DNA from 3 places in the Arthrobacter sp. BPSS-3 genome. Region 2 is predicted to be linked to each of the others. Evidence: predicted binding sites of a transcription regulator. Region 2 holds the regulator's gene; each other region holds the start of a gene.
What was found. The regulator HrcA, encoded in region 2, represses chaperone genes, less so after heat shock. The targets are predictions, from matches to a motif close to TTNGCACTCGNNNNNNNCGAGTGCNAA.
Positions count from the first base shown of each region.

Region 1: ACFVY3_RS02465 (FmdB family zinc ribbon protein) is a predicted target of HrcA. The motif match lies at 4,744-4,770, and genes of this name have one in related genera.
Region 3: groES (co-chaperone GroES) is a predicted target of HrcA. The motif match lies at 2,667-2,693, and genes of this name have one in related genera.

Region 1 is NZ_JBIMMV010000001.1:510,920-517,904, reverse strand. Features, by position in the region: gene ACFVY3_RS02500 (CsbD family protein) at 1-58, shown strand, start outside; gene ACFVY3_RS02495 (DUF1206 domain-containing protein) at 163-987, opposite strand; tRNA gene ACFVY3_RS02490 (tRNA-Ala) at 1,102-1,174, opposite strand; gene ACFVY3_RS02485 (hypothetical protein) at 1,343-2,323, opposite strand; gene ACFVY3_RS02480 (GNAT family N-acetyltransferase) at 2,422-3,063, opposite strand; gene galU (UTP--glucose-1-phosphate uridylyltransferase GalU) at 3,068-3,973, opposite strand; gene ACFVY3_RS02470 (5-formyltetrahydrofolate cyclo-ligase) at 4,070-4,705, shown strand; gene ACFVY3_RS02465 (FmdB family zinc ribbon protein) at 4,864-5,115, shown strand; gene ACFVY3_RS02460 (RcpC/CpaB family pilus assembly protein) at 5,201-5,947, shown strand; gene ACFVY3_RS02455 (DUF4011 domain-containing protein) at 6,007-6,985, opposite strand, start outside.
Region 2 is NZ_JBIMMV010000002.1:490,992-497,976, reverse strand. Features, by position in the region: gene ACFVY3_RS05345 (GerMN domain-containing protein) at 104-1,012, shown strand; gene ACFVY3_RS05340 (16S rRNA (uracil(1498)-N(3))-methyltransferase) at 1,090-1,881, opposite strand; gene dnaJ (molecular chaperone DnaJ) at 1,884-3,014, opposite strand; gene hrcA (heat-inducible transcriptional repressor HrcA) at 3,081-4,094, opposite strand; gene ACFVY3_RS05325 (DUF3097 domain-containing protein) at 4,338-5,195, shown strand; gene ACFVY3_RS05320 (DUF4870 domain-containing protein) at 5,323-5,742, shown strand; gene hemW (radical SAM family heme chaperone HemW) at 5,834-6,985, opposite strand, start outside.
Region 3 is NZ_JBIMMV010000001.1:483,557-490,541, forward strand. Features, by position in the region: gene ACFVY3_RS02355 (shikimate 5-dehydrogenase) at 72-905, shown strand; gene ACFVY3_RS02360 (methyltransferase domain-containing protein) at 931-2,160, opposite strand; gene ACFVY3_RS02365 (hypothetical protein) at 2,217-2,612, shown strand; gene groES (co-chaperone GroES) at 2,850-3,146, shown strand; gene groL (chaperonin GroEL) at 3,228-4,838, shown strand; gene ACFVY3_RS02380 (acyltransferase family protein) at 5,095-6,985, shown strand, end outside.

The DNA of each region.
Region 1 (6,985 bases), on a different contig from region 2:
CAAGGGCGACCTCAAGCAGGCCGGCGAGAAGGTCAAGGACGCCTTCAAGAAGGACTGATCCCGGACTACTGCCAAGGGCGCTTCCCGCAACGGGAGGCGCCCTTTGCTGTGCCACGGCAGTTCCCGGGAGTCACGCCGGTGCACGCCCGGAACCGGCGGATCCTAGAACTTGCCGTACTTGGCCCGTGCCATCGAATACACCCCATAGCAGACCAGACCGGCCGCGGCGGCGGCGAGCAGCACCACGCCGAACGGCTGGGACCCCAGGGTCTTGAGGCCGCCGTCCAGGCCCGAGGACTTGGAGGGGTCCGCCGTCGCCGCCGCCACGATGATGAGGATGCCGACCACGCCCAGCACGACGCCCTTGGCGGCGTAGCCGACGGTGCCGAGCCATTCCACGGCCGTGCGGGTGTTCCCGGGGACGGTGAGGTCCTCCATGAACTTCCGGGTGACGCCCCGGTAGACGTAGTAGACCCCGCCGCCGATGATGGCCGCGCCGATGACGATCAGCAACAGGACGCCGGCGGGTGCGGCCAGAATCTTGGCGGTGAAGTCGCTGGCCGACTGGCTGGAGCTCTTGGTACCGCCAGCGGCGAAGACGGCAAAGGTGATGGCCAGGAAACCGAAGATGACGGCTTTTCCGGCCGCCGACGCCGTTTCCTTGGCCTTGTCCTTCGCCTCGCCCTGCGCGCGGCCCGCGACGACGGCCTCGCTCACCATCCAGAGGGCCAAGGCCGCGCAGGCAGCGAACCCCACCCACAAGAGGATGGCGCCGCCGGGCTTGGACGCCAGGGAGCCGATGGCCCCGGACTGGTCCGCCTCGCCGCCCTGCCCGCGGTCAATCTGGAGGGCGATGGCACCGATCAGGATATGGACCAGGCCGATGAAGACGTAGCCGGCCCGGGCGAAGTTCCGGAGTACCGGTCCCCTGGCAGCGGAGCTGGCCTCCGAGACGGCCCGGTTGGCTTTTTGCGAGGCGTCACCCACGGCGGGATCCTTCACTGGTCATCAAGCGGCTGAACTGGTCCGCCCAGCATAGCCAGCGTGAAGGTGGAGGGGAATGATGGCGCCGCGCGGGGGAACCGGCGGCGGGAGGCAATGTGGAGCTAAGGAGATTCGAACTCCTGACCTCTTCGATGCGAACGAAGCGCTCTACCAACTGAGCTATAGCCCCGTGACAACGCCGCTCCCGAAAGGGAACGGCGTCACCAAACGTTCTTAGGCTACAAAGTATCTGCCCGCAACGCCAACCGACGCACCGGCGCGGGCAGCAACCTCACCCGGAAAAGCCAAAAAGCCCCGGATTCACCGTGGTGGTGGATCCGGGGCTTCCTGGGTGGACTCAGGCTCGGCGCCGCTGGAGGACGTCGTCGAGGTTGCTCAGTGCGCTCTGGCCCTTGCCCTGGGGTTTGGACTCGGCAGCCTCCTCGGCGCCGCGCACGGAGGCCTGCTTCAGCGACGGCTTGCCGACGGCCTTCGGTGCGGCGGGGAGGTCGAGGGGTTCCGGGGCCGCACGTTCGGCCTTGGGGGCCTCGACGTAGGTCGGCTTGGGCACCTGGACCGGTTCCCAGCTGGCGCCCTCGGGGGACGCCGGGTCGCCGACCTGGTGGACGGAGGTGTCACCGGACGCGGCTGCCTCGGCCAGTGCAGCCTGCCGCAGCTCGGCGACGGTCAGCGTGACGGGACGGACCCGCCCGCCGTCGGCTTCGGCGTCGAACAGGGGGCTTTCCTTTGCCGGCGCATCCGAGGGGGCAGCCGCGGGCAGCTCTACTGGCGCGGGCCGCGCCGGGCGGGGCGGGGCCATGGCCGACCGGAACGCGCGCTCAACCTTGCGGCGACGGTCTCGGACGGCGAGGGAACGAAGGAGTACGACGGCGGCGACCGCGGCCAGCAGGGTCAGGACCGGCAACCAGCCGGAGCCCAGACCGAAGAGGCGGAGCACGCCGGACACGACACCGGTCAGGAGGGACACCACCGCCAGCAACGCCAGCGCCAGGCGGCCGTACCGGATGCGGAACGTGGAGTCTGCCGGAAGGCTCGAGGGCCGGGCGGACTTCATCGACGCCGGGGCGGACGCCGAGTCCGGCGTCGAAGGGGCGGAGGCGGGGCGCTGCGTACTGGTCATCGGTTTCTCCTGCGGTGACGTCATGGCCACGACGTTTCCGGCTTGGGGGTCGGCTCGTTCCACGTCCGCGGCGTCCATCAGGAAGTCTCCAGCCGGCCGAAGCTGGCGGCTGTTCCGGAGCATGTAGGGAGCCACCCATACGATCCAGAGCGCAACAGCGACGACAAGGATCACTGAGCTGCTGAGAGGGAAGTCCACACTCAAAACCGTAAGAGCTTGAGGGCGTGGCGGACCGCATTAGCGGCGGTGTGTCGCGGCGCGGCCGGAGAAACTGCCCAACGTGACGAAAACGCAGGTCAGGACGGCGTTTCCCGCCGGCGTACCGGGCCCTCCCGGAGCCACCGGCCCAGCAGGCCCTCGGGGACCTCCTCGGCCGTCAGCGCGAAGCTGCGGTGGTCCGCCCAGCGGCCGTTGATGTGCAGGTACCGGGGCCGATACCCCTCGTCCCTGAAGCCGAGTTTCTCAACCACCCGCAGGCTGGGACCGTTCTCCGGCCGGATGTTGATTTCCATCCGGTGCAGCCCGAGGGTGCGGAAGCAGTGGTCCGTGGCCATGGCCACCGCGGTGGGCGCGATGCCCTGCCCGGCCCGGTCCTGGTCCACCCAGTACCCCAGCGTGGCCATCATGGCCGAGCCCCACACAATCGAGGAGACGGTCAGTTGCCCCACAATGACGGGTTCCCGGTGTCCCGGCGTCCAGGCAGCAATCACAAACGGCAGGGCCGTCGCCTGTGCCGCCTGGGCTTTCAGCGAACTCACCATCTGCCGGTAGTTGGGCAGGCCGCCCCCGGGAGCCGGGTTGGACGCCTCCCAGGGGGCCAGCCACTGCTCGTTCCGGGCGCGGAGGGCGCTCCACTCGCGGCGGTCACGGTACCGGATCGGCCGCAGGACCAGGTCGCCGCTCTCCAGCGTGACCGGCCAGGTGAAGCTGCCCCCCACGGGACTAGTGCGTCAGCCCGGCGGTGAAGCCCGGCAGCCACTCCCGCAGGCCCGGGCCCAGGTCTTCGCTATCGCAGGCCAGCTGGACGCAGGCCTTCAGGTAGCTCAGCTTGTCGCCGGTGTCGTAGCGGCGGCCGCGGAAGACGACGCCGTACACGCCGTAGCCTTCACCCTCGCCGGCGGCGAGTTCCTGCAGGGCGTCGGTGAGCTGGATCTCGCCGCCGCGGCCGGGCTCGGTGCGCTCCAGCACGTCGAAGACGGCCGGGTGCAGGACGTAACGGCCAATGATCGCCAGGTTGGAGGGCGCGTCTTCGACGTCGGGCTTCTCCACGAGGTGGTTGATGCGCACGTAGTCTTCGCCGTCGACGGCCTCGACGTCGGCGCAGCCGTAGGCGCTGATCTGCGACGGGTCGACCTCGATAAGGGCCACGACCGAACCGCCGGTCTTGGCCTGCACCTCGATCATGGTGCTCAGCAGTTCGTCGCGGGCGTCGATCAGGTCATCACCGAGCAGGACGGCGAACGGCTCGTAGCCGACGTGCTGCTTGGCACGCAGCACAGCGTGGCCGAGGCCCATCGGGTCACCCTGGCGGACGTAGTGGATGTCGCCGAGGTTGCTGGCGGCCTGGATGGACTCGAGCTTGGCGGTGTCACCCTTTGCTTCGAGGGTCGCCTCCAGGGTGGGGACCCGGTCGAAGTGGTCTTCCAGGGCCCGCTTGCTGCGCCCGGTGATCATCAGGACGTCGTTGAGGCCCACCTTGACGGCCTCTTCAACCACGTACTGGATGGCCGGCTTGTCGACGACGGGCAGCATCTCCTTCGGCATCGCCTTGGTGGCGGGAAGGAAGCGGGTGCCGAGGCCCGCTGCGGGGATGACGGCCTTGCGGACGGAGGCGTTAGGTGTCTTCACCCGACTAATCTAACCGAGGGGGCAAACATCAGGTAATTGCCCTCACGGTGCGGCTGCGGCGTGTTTGCCCGGCCGGCGAGGCGAAGGAGCCACTGCATGGAAGCGCGCGACAGGGACACCAAGGAAGCGATCCGCACCCGGCACCGGCAGCGTCGGGCGGCAATGACGCCGGCGGCGCGTGCGGCGGCCGGTTCAGCCCTGGCCGTGCACGGCGCCGCGTGGGCGGCGTCGCTGTCCGACGGCGGAACAGGCACCTTCGCCGCCTACCTGGGGGTCGGCTCGGAGCCGCCGACTCTTCCCCTATTGGAGGCCTTGCACGACGCCGGGCATAGGGTGCTGCTTCCCGTCTGCGAGCCGGACCTGGAACTGAGCTGGGTGGTGTGGACGCCGCAGAGCGAATACGCGCGGAGCCGGTACGCGCCGCTTCAGGAACCAATTGGGGAACGGCTTGGCACCGATGCAGTGGCGGGGGCAGCCGGAATCTTCGTTCCCGCCACCGCGGTGGACCTCGACGGAAACCGGATCGGCCAGGGCGGCGGCTACTACGACAAGTTCCTCGCCGCCCTCTCGGCCCTGCCCGGGAACGACGGCAGCCACCCGGTGCCGACTGCCGGCGTCGTCTACGCCGATGAAGTGCTGCCCGCGGGCACCATCCCCGTCGAAGTCTTCGACCGGAAGGTCGGGGCCGCACTCACGCCCGACGGCCTTGTTCCCACAGTCGCCAGCCGCTGACGCCGCATATTCTTCCACTTGTTCGCGCGGTGATAGAATTAGCACTCAGGCCCTGTGACTGCTAATCCTCTGGCTCCCCGAGCCAGCCGCCCCCCTCAAGGAGCGGACGGGAGGGACGCAGTACGGGACCTGCTCGTTTGTCCTAGAGGAGGAACCCAGTGCCCACGTACGCCTACGCTTGCAAGGACTGCAACCACGCCTTCGAGACCGTGCAGTCGTTCTCCGATGAATCGCTGACGACCTGCCCGGAGTGCCAGGGAACATTGCGCAAGAAGTTCAACAGCGTCGGAGTCGTCTTCAAGGGCTCCGGCTTCTACCGGACCGATTCCCGCGATTCCAAAGGCAGCTCCGTGGCGCCCGCCGCACCGGCTGCCACCCCGGCCGCGGCTCCGACCGCCGCCGCCAACTAAGGCACCTGCAGCTTCCCGCTGTAGCTTGTCCACATAGCCCGGACCGGGGCTAAGCCCGCCGCGTTCAGGCTCCTACCGTGAAGCCATGGCACCAGCAAGGCTTCACTTCTTTCGTACCGGGACTGCCCGCGGCCCATCCGTTGCGGGCCGGCCCGCGGGAGGACGCTTACTTACCTCCCGCCGGTCCTCCCCACGTCGCCTCCGTCGCTGGGTGGGGCGCAACCGCAGGCTGATCGCCGCCCTTCTGTTGTGCCTGGCCGCCGGGCTCGCAGTCCAGCAGCTTACTCCCGCTCCCCCGCCGACGGTCACGGCCTGGGCCGCGGCCGGGGATCTTCCGGCGGGGCGGCTCCTCGCCCCGGGGGATCTCAACGCAGTCCAGGTTCCGCCGGGGGTTTTACCTGACGCGGCCATTGACCCGTCGACGGCCGAGGGGCAGCAGCTGGGCATCGCGTTGAGCCGGGGGCAGTTGCTGAGCTCATCGTTCTTTGTCGGACCCGGCCTCTTGACCGGGAGCCCACCCGGTTCCGCCGCCGTACCGTTGCGCATGGCTGATCCCGCCTCGATCCAGCTGGTCTCCCCCGGTCAGCTGGTCAACATCGTGCTGACCGGCGGCAATGGGTTTGAGCAGGCGGCAACGTCGGAGATTCTGGCCGCGCGCGTCCCGGTGCTCTGGACCTCCGCCCGTGGCGGCAGGTCCGGGCAATGGCTCGACGTCGGCGATACGGACGGGCTGATGGTGGTTGCGGCCGACCCCGAGCAGTCCAGGAAGCTTGCCGGCGCGTCGACGCAGGGAAAGTTGTTTTTTGTCCTCGTTGGTCCCGGTGGGCCGTAGTCACGCTGCGGGCGTGCTGTTGCTCACCGTCCCGCGCCGGCGCTGCCCCGCCCCTGGTGTCAGCCCCAGTGCGGCGGCTTCTGTTCCTGCAGCCAGGCGTCGTGGTCATACCCGCCGGGCTCGTCGCCCCAGCGTCGGGGATCATCCTCCGCGGCCTTGGTGGGAAGGATCCCTGCCGGGGACGCGCTGTGTGCAGGGGCGCCTTCGGCCCGGGACGGCTGACCGGAAGCACTGGCTGCAGTCCGGTCCGCGTCCTGATCCGGGGAACCGGCACTCCGGCCCTCCCCGGCCCGGGCTGCCCTGTCGGTGTCGATGGTGGCCGCCGTGGCAGGTTCCCCGTGGGCCTCGCCGGGATGGTTCCGGTTGTCGTTTGCGGCGCCCTGGTGACTGGTCACGTCCGCCTCCTTAGTACTGCTCGTAAATTCCTGCTGGTGCGCCGCGGCGGCCCAGGCGGTGGGCGCCTGGCCGGTGGCCGCATACGCGTCCCGGGCGCTCTCGAGCCCGAAACTTTCCATGTCGTCCGAGAAGCCCGGAGCGGTCCCGATCCGGGAGGACGCCACCGGCTTCTCCAATCCAAGGTACCCGCCAATCCGGTCCGCGCACACGGAGGGATCGGTAAAGACCTCGATGGTCCACAGCGGCATGTAGCGCCAGCCCAGGCGTTCCAGCAGCTGCGGCCGGAGCCGGCTGCGTTCGCGGACGGTCATCCGCCGGTAACGCTCGGTTCCGTCGGATTCGATGGCCACCGGACGCGGGATGTCGGCGTCGTCCTGTCCAATCGTGTGCAGTGGATCCGCAGCCGCCACCATGTCCAGGGCTCCGTCGTACTGGTGCCAGACGCGGGCGCCGCGGGCGCGGAGCCTGTCGCCGAGGTCCGTGACCAACGGGTCCGCACCGAGCGCCTGCTCGCTGGCGGCGGCGCGGGACGCGGGGCTGCCCAGGTCCGAGTTGCCGGCAATCTCCCGGTCGATCAGCTCGTAGAAATCCACGGCCCCGTGGCTCAGCCGGGAGCTGTCCAGATCCTCGGGCCGGAAGCAG
Region 2 (6,985 bases):
GGCGACGGCCCGCACATCAACGACCACCGCGAGAGGGAGCACCGCAATCGGCATCAAGGGCGCCAGCAGTCAGGGCACGAGGACCGCGACGGCGGCACGGCGCATGCGCCGCGGCCTGCTGCTGGTCGTGCTGCCCGCTTCCCTGGTGCTCTCCGGTTGCGTCGCCAACCCCCGGCAGGACATCACCGATGCCGGCTCCCCCACCCAGACGGTGCCGGGACCCGCGGACGGGACCACCGCCACGAGCGCCCCGCTGGAATCCGCGCAGGCCTCCAACAAGGCCCCGGTGTACTGGATCGGCCGCAGCAACAACAACGTCTTCCTCTACCGCGAATTCCGGGACGTCTCCGAGGACGACAACCCCGTGACCCGCGCGTTGCGGGTGATGATGTCCCAGAAGCCGCTGGACCCTGACTTCTTCACCCCGTGGCAGAATCCGCGCAAGCTCGCCACGTCGATCTCCGGCAAGAACACCATCACGGTGGACGTGTCCTCCGACGCGTTCAACAGCAACCTCGACGCCGACATGGCCGAGCGCGCCATCCAGCAGCTGGTCTACACGGCCACCGCCGCCGCGGCCAGCGCCGGGCTGACGGACTCCGGGCAGCAGATCCAGGTGGTCATCCTTGTGGACGGCCACACCGACTACGTCGCGTTCAACCGGGTCCGGCTGGGCGCACCCACCTCCCGCAGCGCCGGCATGGTGGCGCCGGTGTGGATCATCGACCCGCAGGAGGGCACCACCGTGGCCGACGGCGCGGTAAAGATCTCCGGCCGCAGCACCTCGCCGGGCGGGAAGCTCCGCTGGGAGATCCAGAAGGTCGACGGCAACGCCAAGACCCCGTACCAGAGCGGCATGATGACCGCGGCGGCAGACGCGCAGCAGTCGGGGCTGTTCAGCTTCACCCTGAACCTGGGACCGGGCAGCTACGAGGCGCGGGTGTCCCAGGTGGACGCGAACGGCAAGGCCACCGACCTCAACGTCGACACCCGCGGCTTCACGGTTAAGTAGCCCGGTCCAATAGCACCGTCAAATAGCCCGGTTAATTGACCACCTAAAACACCGCTAAGCAGCCTGCCGGGTAGCCGCTACCAGCGGCCCAGGATGTCGCTGGCCAGCACGGTGGCCGCGGGCCCGGCGGTGGAGGACCGCAGCACGTGGTGCCCCAACAGCGCGGTCACGGCCCCGGCATCACAGAGCCGGGTGACCTCCCGCGGGCTGATCCCGCCCTCCGGTCCCACGATCAGCAGCACCTCGCGCGGCGCCGCGCCGTCGTCCGCGCTATTAACGCTCTCCTGCCAGTCGGCCAGCACCCGGCGCAGCGGCCGGACGGCGTCTTCGTGCAGGATGACGGCGAGGCCGCCGGAAGTCACCGTGGCGGCGACGGCCGCCTGCAGCGAGCCGCCGTCCACCGCGGCGCGAACCTCGGGGATCCAGGCCCTGCGGGCCTGTTTCGCCGCCGCCGTCACCACGGACTGCCACTTGGCGTGCGCCTTCGCGGCGCGTTCGGGCTTCCAGCGGACGATCGACCGTTCGGCCTGCCACGGGACGACGGCGTCGATCCCCAGCTCCGTCGCGGTCTCGGCCGCGAGTTCGTCCCGGTCACCCTTCGCCAGGGCCTGCACCAGCACCAGCCGCACCGCGGGACGCGGCTCGTCGTTGACCGCGGTGCACTCGAGCGTCAGCTCCTGGGGCCCGGCGGCGGTGACCGTGCCGGTGATCCGGCGGCCGGCGCCGTCGGCGATGTCCACCTGCTCCCCAGCAGCGAGGCGCTTGACCGTGACGGCATGCCGCGCCTCGGCGCCGTCCAGCACGAAGGTGGAACCGGGGGCCTGGTTGTCCAGGGTTCCGGCGGGGGTGAAGAAGACCGGGTTGCTCACCGCTACAGGTTACCGAGGCGGTCCCGCAGCTTGGCGAAGACCCCGCCGCTGGCGGCCAGCTTGCCCTCGGTGAACTGCTCGCCGCGGAGCTTGGCCAGCTGGCGCATGAGGTCCTCCTGGGCGGCGTCGAGCTTGGCGGGGGTCTCCACCTGGAGGTGCACCTTGAGGTCGCCGCGGCCGTAGCCGCGCAGGTGGGTGACGCCGAGCCCGCGCAGGGTGATGACCTCGCCGGACTGGGTGCCGCTCTTAACGTCGATCTCCTGCTGCCCGTCGAAGGTGTCCAGGGTCAGCTCGGTGCCGAGGGCCGCGGCCGTCATCGGAATGGTGAGGCTGGCGTGCAGGTCGTCGCCCTCGCGGACGAAGGTCGCGTCGTTGTTGACCCGGATCTCCACGTACAGGTCGCCGGAGGGGCCGCCCGCCGGGCCGGCCTCGCCCTGGCCGGAGAGCTGGATCCGGGTGCCGGTGGCGACGCCGGCGGGGACCTTGACGGTCAGGGACCGACGGCTGCGGATCCGGCCCTGGCCGGCGCACTCATTGCAGGGGTCCTTGATGACGGTGCCGAAGCCCTCGCAGCTGCCGCACGGGGCGGTGGTCATGACCTGGCCCAGGATGGAGCGGACCGGGCGCTGGACCTGGCCGCTGCCGCCGCAAATGTCGCAGCGTTCGGGGTGGCTGCCCTCGCGGCAGCAGGAGCCCTCACAGGTGGGGCAGGTGACGGCGGTGTCCACCTCGAGCTTCTTGTTGACGCCGAAGACGGCGTCGCGCAGCTCGATCCGGACGCTGATCAGCGCGTCCTGGCCGCGGCGGACGCGGGAGGCCGGGCCGCCGGCTCCGGCGGCGCCGCCGAAGAAGGTTTCGAAGATGTCCTGGAACGCGAAGCCCTGGCCGGCGTAGCTGCCGCCGCCGAAGCCGTTGTCCGTGCCGTTCTCGTTGCCGGTGGTGTCGTAGACGCGGCGCTTCTGCGGGTCGGAGAGCACCTCGTAGGCGTGGGTGACCGCCTTGAAGCGCTCGGACGCGTCCTCGCCCGGGTTGACGTCCGGGTGCAGGGTCCGCGCGAGTTTGCGGTAGGCCTTCTTGATTTCCTCGCCTGTTGCTTCGCGGGAGACTCCAAGAACGTCGTAGTGGCTGCTCAAAGTGTGTATCTCTTCCTTTTTGTACTGCCGGTGCTGGGCGACAAGCCTGGTGGTGGATCCGGCCGGTCAGGGCCCGAGGATCCGTGAAAGGTAGCGGGCCACCGCGCGGACGGCGGCCATGGTGGTGGGGTAATCCATCCGGGTGGGGCCGAGGATGCCCACCTTGGCGGTGGCGTCGGGGCCGTACCCGGTGGCCACCACGGAGGCCTCGGAGAGCCCGTCGTAGGGGTTCTCCCGGCCGATGCTGACGGTCACGCCGCGGGGGTCCTCGGCCATGTCCGAGAGCAGCCGGAGCATGACCACCTGCTCCTCGAGGGCCTCGAGGACGGGACCGATGCTCAGCGGGAAGTCAACGTTGGAGCGGGCGAGGTTGGCCGTGCCGGCCATCACCATCCGCTCCTCGCGGCTGCTGGCGGCCAGCGCCTCCAGTCCGCGGGCCAGCGCCTGGGCGGCGCCGCGGCGGGCGGGGGCGGTGCTGTCGACGACGTCGGGCAAAGTCTGCGGGAGCAGGCTCAACGGGGTGCCGCCGAGCCGGCCGAGGAAGACGCCCCGCAGTTCGGCGAGGGTCTCGTCGCCAAGGTCCTGGCCGACGTCGATGACGCGCTGTTCGACCTTGCCGGTGTCCGCGATGAGCACGGTCAGCACTTTTCGCGGTGCCAGCAGCACGAACTCGATGTGCCGCACCCGGGCCCGGCTGAGCAGCGGGTACTGCACCACGGCCACCTGGTTGGTCAGTTGCGCCAGCAGGCGCACCGTCCGGTCCAGGACGTCGTCGAGGTCTTCGGAGCCCTCCAGCAGGGCCTGGATGGACCGCCGCTCCGCCGGGGACAGCGGCTTGACCGCGGAGATGCGGTCCACGAAGAGCCGGTAGCCCTTGTCCGTGGGGATCCGGCCGGCGCTGGTGTGCGGGGCGGTGATCAGCCCCTCGTCCTCCAGCGCGGCCATGTCGTTGCGGATCGTTGCGCTGGAGACGCCCAGGTGGTGGCGTTCCACCAGCGCCTTGGAGCCCACGGGTTCACGGGAATGGACGTAGTCCTCCACGATGGCGCGCAGCACTTCGAGTTTGCGTGGTTCGCTCACGCCGCACCTCCAATCGAGCCTCAACCGTCAACCGGCGCCCGCCGCCCGAAAGAACCCGGGGGTTAGCACTCGGCATGCCTCAGTGCTAACCAGTCTAATATGTCCGGCCGCGTTGTTAGCATTGGATTCGCTCCGGGCGTGACCGTGGCAAGCCGGGCGACTGCCCGGCGCGGCCGGCCACCACCCCGGCCCCATGCAGTTCCCCGTTGCAGTTCCGCCCCGATGCAAAGCAGTGTGTAACCGATGTCCTATCAGAACTGGGGCCCGCAGGACCTCACCGCCCCCGCCCCTTCCCAGCTGCCCGAGGTCCCGGTGCAGCGCGGCATGGTCCTCGAGGACGTGCAGTCCGGCTGGGTTGGTGCCGTCACCCGGGTGGAGAAGTCCGGCGGCATGCACGTCGTGGCCCTTGAGGACCGGCGCGGGAAGTCCCGGACTTTCCGACTCGGCTACGGCTTCCTCCTGGAGGGCCGGCCCATCCGGCTGATGCCGCCGGCACCCCGGGCGGCCGCAGGACCGGCCACCGGGACACGCACGGCGTCCGGCTCGGTGCGCGTGGCGGTCCAGCGGGCGCAGGTGGCCAAGGCCAGCCGGATCTGGGTTGAGGGCAAGCACGACGCCGAACTGGTCGAGAAGGTCTGGGGCGACGATCTCCGGGTCGAGGGCATCGTCGTCGAGCCCCTGCACGGCATCGACGATCTCGCAGCCGCGGTCAAGGACTTCCGTCCGGGTCCCGGCCGCCGCCTCGGCGTCCTGGTGGACCACCTGGTGGCAGACTCCAAGGAGTCCCGGATCGCCGAGGCCGTCATGGCCTCCCCCGGAGCCCGCGGAAACGTCCTGATCGTCGGCCACCCGTACATCGACGTCTGGCAGGCCATCCGGCCGTCCGTGCTGGGCATCGAACGCTGGCCCGTGATCCCCCGCGGCGTGGACTGGAAGACCGGCATCCTGACCGCCTTCGGCTGGCCGCACAGCACCAAGGAGGACATCGGGTTGGGCTGGCAGAAACTCCTCGGCGCCGTTCGCAGCTATGCCGACCTGGAACCCTCGCTTCTAGGCCGGGTGGAGGAGGTCATCGACTTCCTCACCGCCCCGGAACAGTAGGGCCCGTCCGGCAAGGTGGCGGGCGTCGGCGCCCAAGCAAGTATTCTTGATACGGTGGCCGCCGCGTTGTGACGGTGGCCGCGCCCGCACAGGTACCAACGCTCCACCGCAATCCAAAGGACGAAACGTGGCAGAAGACGCACGCGAACACACGGACCCCCAGGCCGGTCACGGCCAGTCGCAGTACCATGGCGTTCCCGCAAATGCGCTTCCCCTGACCGCCAGCGAGGACCGTCAGTGGGCCACCCTGTCGCACTTCGGAGGCATCCTCGGCTGCATCCCGTCGCTGCTGATCTACCTGATCTTCAAGGACCGCGGCCCCTTCACCGCCCAGGAGTCCAAGGAAGCGCTAAACTTCACCCTGCCGCCGACGATCGCGGCCGTGGTGGCCAACCTGCTGGTGTTCGTCCCCGTGGTGGGCAACCTGTTCGCGGTCCTGGCCACGGTCATCTGGATCGCGCTGGCCTGCTTCTCCGTGGCGGCCGGCATCCACGTCAACCGCGGCCAGCCGCACCGCTACGAGTTCAACCTGCGCTGGATCAAATAGCGCCGGTTCCCACAACGTCAACGGGCACCCCGGGATTTCTCCCGGCGTGCCCGTTTTTGTCTGGTGTGCGCGGCTCGCTGGTCCGGCAGTGTTAGTCCGGCAGCAGCCGTCGGACGACGGCGTCGGCCAGGAGGCGGCCCTTCAGCGTGAGGACCAGCCGGCCGCGAAAGGCCTGTGCCGGTTCCACGAGTCCGTCGGCGATCAGTCCCGCGACGGCGTGCCGGCCGGTTTCCTCCAGCCCGCCCAGGCTGGGGATGTCCAGGCCGGAGACCAGCCGCGCCTCGAGCATGATGCGCTCGACATTGCGGGTCTCCGAGTCCAGGGTTTCCCGGCCGGCCGCCGGGGAGGCGCCGGAGTCCAGCCGGGCGGCGTAGGCGACGGGGTGCTTGACGTTCCACCAGCGGACGCCGCCGACGTGCGAGTGGGCCCCCGGCCCGATCCCCCACCAGTCGTCCCCGCGCCAGTAGGCGAGGTTGTGGCGGCAGGCCTGCTCCGGCGTCGCCGCCCAGTTGCTGACCTCGTACCAGCCCAGCCCGGCGGCGGAAATGAGTTCGTCGGCCAGCTCGTACTTGGCCGCGTGGTCGTCGTCATCAATCCCCGGGACCTCGCCGCGGCGGATCTGGGTGGCGAGCTTGGTGCCCTCCTCGACGATCAGGGCGTAGGCGCTGATGTGGTCCGGGCGGTAGGACAAGGCGGTCTCCAGCGATTGGCGCCAGTCCTCCAGCGACTCGCCGGGCGTGCCGTAAATCAGGTCGAGGCTGACGGCCAGCCCGGCCTCCCGTGCCCACTCCACCACCAGGGGCACCCGGCTGGACGTGTGGGTCCGGTCCAGGACCTTGAGCACGTGCGGCACGGCGGACTGCATCCCGAAAGACACCCGGGTGAAGCCGGCGTCGGCCAGAAGCTGAAGGGACTCGCGGGTCACCGAGTCCGGGTTCGCCTCGGTGGTCACCTCGGCGCCGGGGGCAAGGCCCCAGGTGTCAACGGCGGCGCGCAGGATGCGGGCCAGGTCTTCCGCAGGGAGGAGGGTGGGGGTGCCGCCGCCGAAGAAGACGGTGCTGAGCGGACGCTCCGGCAACCCGGAATCGGCCAGGGCGCGGGCCGCGAATCCGACCTCCGCGACGGCGGTGTCGGCGTAGGCATCCTGGGACGCCCCGCCGCCGAGTTCCGTGGCGGTGTAGGTGTTGAAGTCGCAGTAGCCGCAGCGCACCGCGCAGAACGGGATGTGGACGTAGAGCCCGAA
Region 3 (6,985 bases), on a different contig from region 2:
CACCTGAGAGGAGGAGAGGGCCGCTGGACCTGGGACGGGTACCGTCCCGCGCGGTGGCGTTTAATAGAGCGGTGCCTATCCTGAACAAAGACATGACGCTGTGTATCTCGCTCTCGGCCCGCCCGAGCAACAACGGGACGCGCTTCCACAACCACCTGTACGAGCAGCTGGGCCTGAACTGGATCTACAAGGCCTTCGCCCCCACCGACCTGGGCCAGGCGATCGCCGGTGTCCGCGGGCTGGGGATCCGCGGCTGCGCCGTGTCGATGCCGTACAAGGAGGACGTGATCGACCTCGTGGACGTCATGGACCCGTCCGCGAAGGCCATCGACTCGGTCAACACGATCGTCAACGACGGTGGCACCCTCACCGCCTACAACACCGACTACACCGCCATCGAACAGCTCCTGCAGCGCAACGCCGTGCCGGTGGACTACTCCGTCTGGCTCCGCGGTGCCGGCGGCATGGCGAAGGCGACGGCGGCCGCGTTGCGCGACGCCGGGTTCCGGGACGTCACCATCATTGCCCGCAACGAGGACGCCGGCCGGGCGCTCGCCGACCTCTACGGTTTCGCCTGGCGCGCCGACGTTCCGGCCCAAGGCGATGGTGTGGACCCCGCCGCGCTGCTGATCAATGTCACGCCCATCGGCATGGCGGGCGGCGCCGAGGCGGACGCCCTGGCCTACCCGCAGTGGGCGGTGGAGGAAGCCGAGGTGGTATTCGACGTCGTCGCCCTGCCCGCCGAGACGCCGCTGATCAAGGCCGCGCGGACCGCCGGGAAGAAGGTCATCACGGGCGCCGAGGTGGCCACCATCCAGGCGCTGGAACAGTTCGTCCTCTACACCGGCATCCGTCCCAGCGAGGAGCAGGTCCGGGCCGCCGAGGAGTTCATGCGCGCCCAGTAAGGTCGCCGCCCGGCGCTACAGAGCCCTACGGGGCGACTGGACGTACCGCGACGGCAACCCGGTCCTCGCCGATCCGGGTGAGGACCAGGGTGGCCTTGTTCTTGGCCTTCTTCGCGGCCCGGCCGCCGGGCAGCAGCTGCCCGCGCAGTTCCTCCGGGGTCACGGCCACGCCGCGCTTCTTGATCTCGAGCACGCCGATACCGTTCTCCCTGACCCAGGCTTTGAGGGCCTTGACGTTGAGCGGCATCACCTCGAGGACCTCATAGGCGCGGGCGAACGGGGTGTCCTGCAGTTCGGGGGCGCAGATGTAGGCGATGTGCTCGTCCACCAGGTGTCCGCCGAGCCGGAGCGCGACGTCGGCCACCAGTCCGGCGCGGATCACGGCCCCGTCGGGTTCGTAGAGGTACCCGGATACCGGGCCGACGGGGGCCGCCGGGCCGCCGTCGAAATCCTCGGCGCTGGTGAGCTCCGCCGCGCCCCGCGGGCCGAGCACCAGCGCGGCGCGGCGGATTCCCGGGCGGCGGACGGCGTTGAACCAGAGGGCGACCTCGGTGACGTCGCCGCCTACCGACACCCACTGTGCCTCGCAGTCCGCGGGAATTGCGGTGTGGGGGATCCCGGGGCCCATCTTCACGCCGACGGCGCGGCCGGAGGCGGCCAGCGACTCGACAAAGGACAACGGCGGGGAAAAGTCTTCCGGGTCCCAGAGCCTGGTGGTGCCCGAGGTGGACGTGGTCCGGCGGGCCGGGTCCAACCAGACCCCGTCGATCCCGTCCAGCGGCACGGATTCCGCGTCGGCGTGCACCACGGTGGCGTTCCGGAACGGGATCAGGTTCATGGTGGCGCAGGCAGCAGTGGTCTCATCCAGCTCCACCGCGGTCACCGTCAGGTCCAGGGACGCCAGGGCCATCGCATCGGCGCCGAGGCCGCAGCCCAGGTCCGCGACGTGGGTGACCCCCGCCTCCGCGAAACGCTGGGCGTGCCGGGCGGCGACCGTGAGCCTCGTGGCCTGCTCCAGACCGGCACGGGTGAAGATCATCTGCCCGGCGAATTCGCCGAACTTGGCCTCCGCTTTGGTCCGCAGCCGGGACTGTGTCAAGGCCGCGGAGACCAGATCCGCCGGGTGGCCGGCCTTGCGGAGCGCCGCGTTGAGCTGGAACGCCTCCTCCTCCCGGTACGGGCCCAGCGAGGACAGCAGCTCCCACCCCGCCGGATTGAGCAGTGGTGCGATCTGGTCCTGCGGTGTCTCAGCCATGCCATCGATCGTAGTTCAGGCCCGGGAACCCTGCGGCGCCCACTAGGCTTGACGGCATGAACGACAGGAACACGGAAACCGATGGAGCGGCGGCGGGGGAGGCCCCGGGCCGTCGGGGATTGGCCCGCTACGCCCGTCCGGCGCTGATCGCCGGCGTCATGGTCGCCGTCGTCTGTGTCGCGCTGCTCGTAATCATCTTCCTCCTCGACACGTTCAACGCAACGGTTTACTCGGTGGACGGCAAGGACGTCGCGGACGCCACCGACGAGGCCCGGGCCATCCGCGACACCTACGCCGGCGTCCGGATCGGCAGCATCATCTTCCTGATTGCAGGCCTCCTCGCGGCCCTGGCCGGCGGGTTCCTGCTCTACCGGACGCGCAACGACGTGCCCCGGGTGGACGAGGACGACGACGGGCTGGAGTGGGCCTACGACGACTTGGCGGGGGAGTAGCCGGGCCGTTAGGCCTCTCGTCCTGTCAGCAGGCCGTTCGCCACAGATGAACTTCTGGCACTCACCTTGACCGAGTGCTAACTCCTTACATAGAGTCGTCATTAGCACTCCCCCTAGGCGGGTGCTAACACATAAGCATCAGCTGCCAGGCTGCTGCCGGCACCGCGACGACGGTCTGTATGCATGGCGCCACCGCTTTGAAGTCCATGAATTTGCTGACGAAAAGGAGAGGTCCGAGTGTCGGTCTCTATTAAGCCTCTTGAGGATCGTATTGTTGTCCGCCCGCTCGAAGCCGAGCAGACCACGGCCTCCGGCCTGGTTATCCCGGACTCCGCACAGGAGAAGCCGCAGGAAGGCGAAGTTGTCGCGGTAGGCCCCGGCCGCTTCGATGACAACGGCAACCGCGTTCCCGTCGACGTTGCCGTTGGCGACGTCGTCATCTACTCCAAGTACGGCGGAACCGAAGTCAAGACCGGCGGTGTCGAGTACCTCGTACTGTCCGCCCGCGACGTTCTGGCGATCGTCGTAAAGTAACTCTCTTGGATCCCCGCGCCGCCGGACCGTCAGTGATGAACGGGACGGCTGCGCGGGGTTCTTTCGTGAAAGGACAACACCATGGCAAAGCAGCTCGCGTTTAACGACGCTGCCCGCCGGTCCCTCGAGGCCGGCATCGATAAGCTCGCCAACACCGTCAAGGTGACGCTAGGCCCCCGCGGCCGCAACGTCGTGCTGGACAAGAAGTGGGGCGCCCCCACGATCACCAACGACGGCGTGACCATCGCCCGCGAGGTTGAGCTGGACGACCCGTACGAGAACCTGGGCGCGCAGCTGGCCAAGGAGGTCGCAACCAAGACCAACGACGTCGCCGGTGACGGCACCACCACCGCAACGGTGCTGGCGCAGGCCCTGGTAAAGGAAGGCCTGCGCAACGTTGCCGCCGGCGCCGCCCCGGGCCAGATCAAGCGCGGCATCGAGGTCTCCGTCGAGGCCATCGCCGCCCGCCTGCTGGAGAACGCCCGTCCGGTCGAGGGCACCCAGGTGGCCAACGTTGCCGCCATCTCCGCCCAGAGCGACGAGGTCGGCGAACTGCTGGCCGAGGCGTTCGGCAAGGTCGGCAAGGATGGTGTGATCACCATCGAGGAGTCCTCCACCACGCAGACCGAACTCGTCCTCACCGAGGGCATGCAGTTCGACAAGGGCTACCTGTCCCCGTACTTCATCACCGACGCGGACCGCCAGGAAGCCGTCCTCGAGGACGCCCTCATTCTGATTAACCAGGGCAAGATCTCCTCGCTGCAGGACTTCCTGCCGCTGCTGGAGAAGGCCCTGCAGGCCTCCAAGCCGCTCTTCATCATTGCCGAGGACGTCGACGGCGAGGCCCTGTCCACGCTGATCGTCAACCGCATCCGCGGCACCCTGAACGTCGTCGCCGTCAAGGCTCCCGGCTTCGGTGACCGCCGCAAGGCCATGCTGCAGGACATCGCGACCCTGACCGGCGCGCAGGTCGTCTCCCCGGAACTGGGCCTCAGCCTGGACACCGTGGGCCTGGAGGTCCTCGGTACCGCGCGGCGTATCACCGTCACCAAGGACAACACCACGATCGTTGACGGCGCCGGTTCTGCCGAGGACGTCGCGGCCCGTGTCGCACAGCTGCGCGCCGAGCTGACCCGCACCGACTCGGACTGGGACAAGGAAAAGCTGCAGGAACGCCTGGCCAAGCTGGCCGGCGGCATCGGCGTGATCAAGGTCGGCGCAGCCACCGAGGTCGAGCTGAAGGAAAAGAAGCACCGCATCGAAGATGCTGTGTCCTCCACGCGCGCCGCGCTGGAAGAGGGCATCGTCTCCGGCGGCGGTTCGGCCCTCGTCCACGCCCTCAAGGCCCTCGACGAGGACCCGACGGTCAAGGCACTCGACGGCGACGCAGCAGCAGCCGTGGGCATCGTCCGCCGGGCGCTGACCCAGCCGCTGCGCTGGATCGCCCAGAACGCAGGCTTCGACGGCTACGTCGTTGCCGCTCGGGTGGCGGACTCGGCCGTCAACCAGGGCTTCAACGCGAAGACCGGTGAGTACGAGGACCTGATCGCCGCCGGCGTGATCGACCCCGTCAAGGTCACCCGCGCCGCCCTGCGGAACGCTGCCTCCATCGCCGCGCTGGTTCTCACCACCGAGACCCTGGTGGCGGAGAAGCCGGCCGACGAGGACGAGCACGCCGGCCACCAGCACTAGGCCAACGTGTAGTTCCTGCTGCACCACGTGCACCATCTGCAGCAGAGAGAGGACGTCCCGGCATCGCGCCGGGGCGTCCTTTCTGCTTTCCCGGGCTGCGACGGGAGATCATGGCCGGTTCACAAGCTCCTCACAGTCCACCCTGCTTAACTCGCTGGGTGCACCCCGGCGGCTGGCACCCCCGGCGCACCTTCCGTAGAGTGGAACACTTAGGTTTCGGCGGCCCGATGGGGGCCGTCCGTGGTGAGGAATTTTGATGACGCAGCAGGCGGGGCTCCAGGAAGCGGCTCCCACGGGCGTTCCGGCCCGTCCCAACCGGAAACCCGGCTACCGGCCCGAGATCCAGGGGCTGCGGTCGCTGGCTGTCCTGATGGTGATGACCTATCACATCTGGTTTGGCCGGGTCTCCGGCGGTGTGGACGTGTTCCTGCTGGTGTCGGCTTTCCTCATGACCCTTCAGTTCGTGGGACGTTACGACGACGGGCGTCCGACCGCCCTGGTCAAACACTGGCTGCATCTCTTCCGCCGCCTCATCCCGGCGGCCGTCGTCGTGGTGGTCGCCACGCTGGCGGCGACCATCCTGTTCCTTCCCCGGACCCGGTGGCTGGACATCGTCGGCCAGGCCTGGGCATCCCTGGTGTATTCCGAAAACTGGCTGCTGCAGGCCCAGGCCACCGACTACTACGCCTCGGACCACTCCTCGGCCAGCCCCTTCCAGCATTTCTGGTCGCTGTCCATCCAGGGGCAGGTGTTTATCCTGTGGCCCCTGATCTTTGTGGGTGCCGCGCTCCTCGCCAAGCGCTTCCGCCTGAAGTATCGGGCGCTGTTGGCCTACGTTTTCGGGCTCATTTTTGCCGTCTCCCTCGTGTACTCCATCGTCTTCACCGCGGCCAGCCAAACCGAGGCTTACTTCGACACCGGCGCCCGCCTCTGGGAATTCGCGCTCGGATCGCTCGTGGCGCTGGTCCTTCCTCTGCTCCGGATCCCGGCGCCGTGGCGGGTGCGTCTCGGGTGGCTTGGCATCGCCGCGATGTTGAGTTGCGGCTTCCTGCTGGACGTCCAGGCGTCCTTCCCCGGCAGTATCGCGCTGTGGCCCACCCTGGCCGCCGCCTGCGTGATCGTCGCCGGTCAGACCGGTAGCCGGTTCGGGGCGGACCGGATTCTCAGTTCCCGGCCGCTGGTCCGCCTCGGGGACATGTCCTACGCGATGTATCTCTGGCATTGGCCGCTCTTGGTCGTTGCGCTCGCGGTGCAGCAGCGCGGCCACGCCGGTCCAGTCACGGGTTCGGCGATCATCGTAACCACCATAGCGCTGGCCTACCTGACCACCCGGTTCGTGGAGCGCCCGTGGCGGCAGTGGAAGTGGCCGGAGGTGAGGCGGCGCCGGGCGTCGCTCGCGATCGTGGCCGCCCTCACGGTCGCCGCCGTCCCGCTGGCCGGGCTCCAGTTGGCGTTGTACTTCGAGAATCAGGGCATCCTGGCCAAGGCCGCGCGGAATAATCCCGGCGCCCGTGCGCTGCTGCCGGACTTCACAGAGCAGGCCGACGCCGACGCGGCCCTCCTTCCCGCGCCGGAGAACTTGGGCAAGGACTGGGCCAGTTTGCCGCAGCCGTGCAGCGGTACACTCGAGCCCCAGAATGCCACCCTCCGCGGAGTGTGCAACGAAAACACCCAGAACGGGAATTCGGCGAAGAGGGTTCTCGTCCTCGGCGACTCGCACGCAGAACAGTGGCTCCCCGCCCTGAAACCGGTGAGTGATGAGAAGGGATGGCGGCTCTACGCCATGCTGATGGGCGGCTGCAAGCCCGGCACAACTGCGCAGAACGCCAATGCCGATTGCGACAAGTTCAACACCGCCGTCACCGCGGAGGTCAAGCGCAACCCGCCGGATGCGATCGTGGTGGTGGGCACCGCGGCGTCGCCCTCGTCAAACGGTGAAACGCTGATCCCCGGTCTGGAGTCCAGCCTCGATACGTGGACCGGTCTCGGAATCCAGGTGATCCTGCTGCGGGACAACCCGCGGTTCGAATTCAACATGGCCGATTGTGTCGTGACGAAGGGGAAGGACGACACGGCGTGCCTGCCGGCCAAGAGTGGACTCTTCGCCGCAGATAACCCGCTCGACACCCTGGCGGACAGAGCCCCGA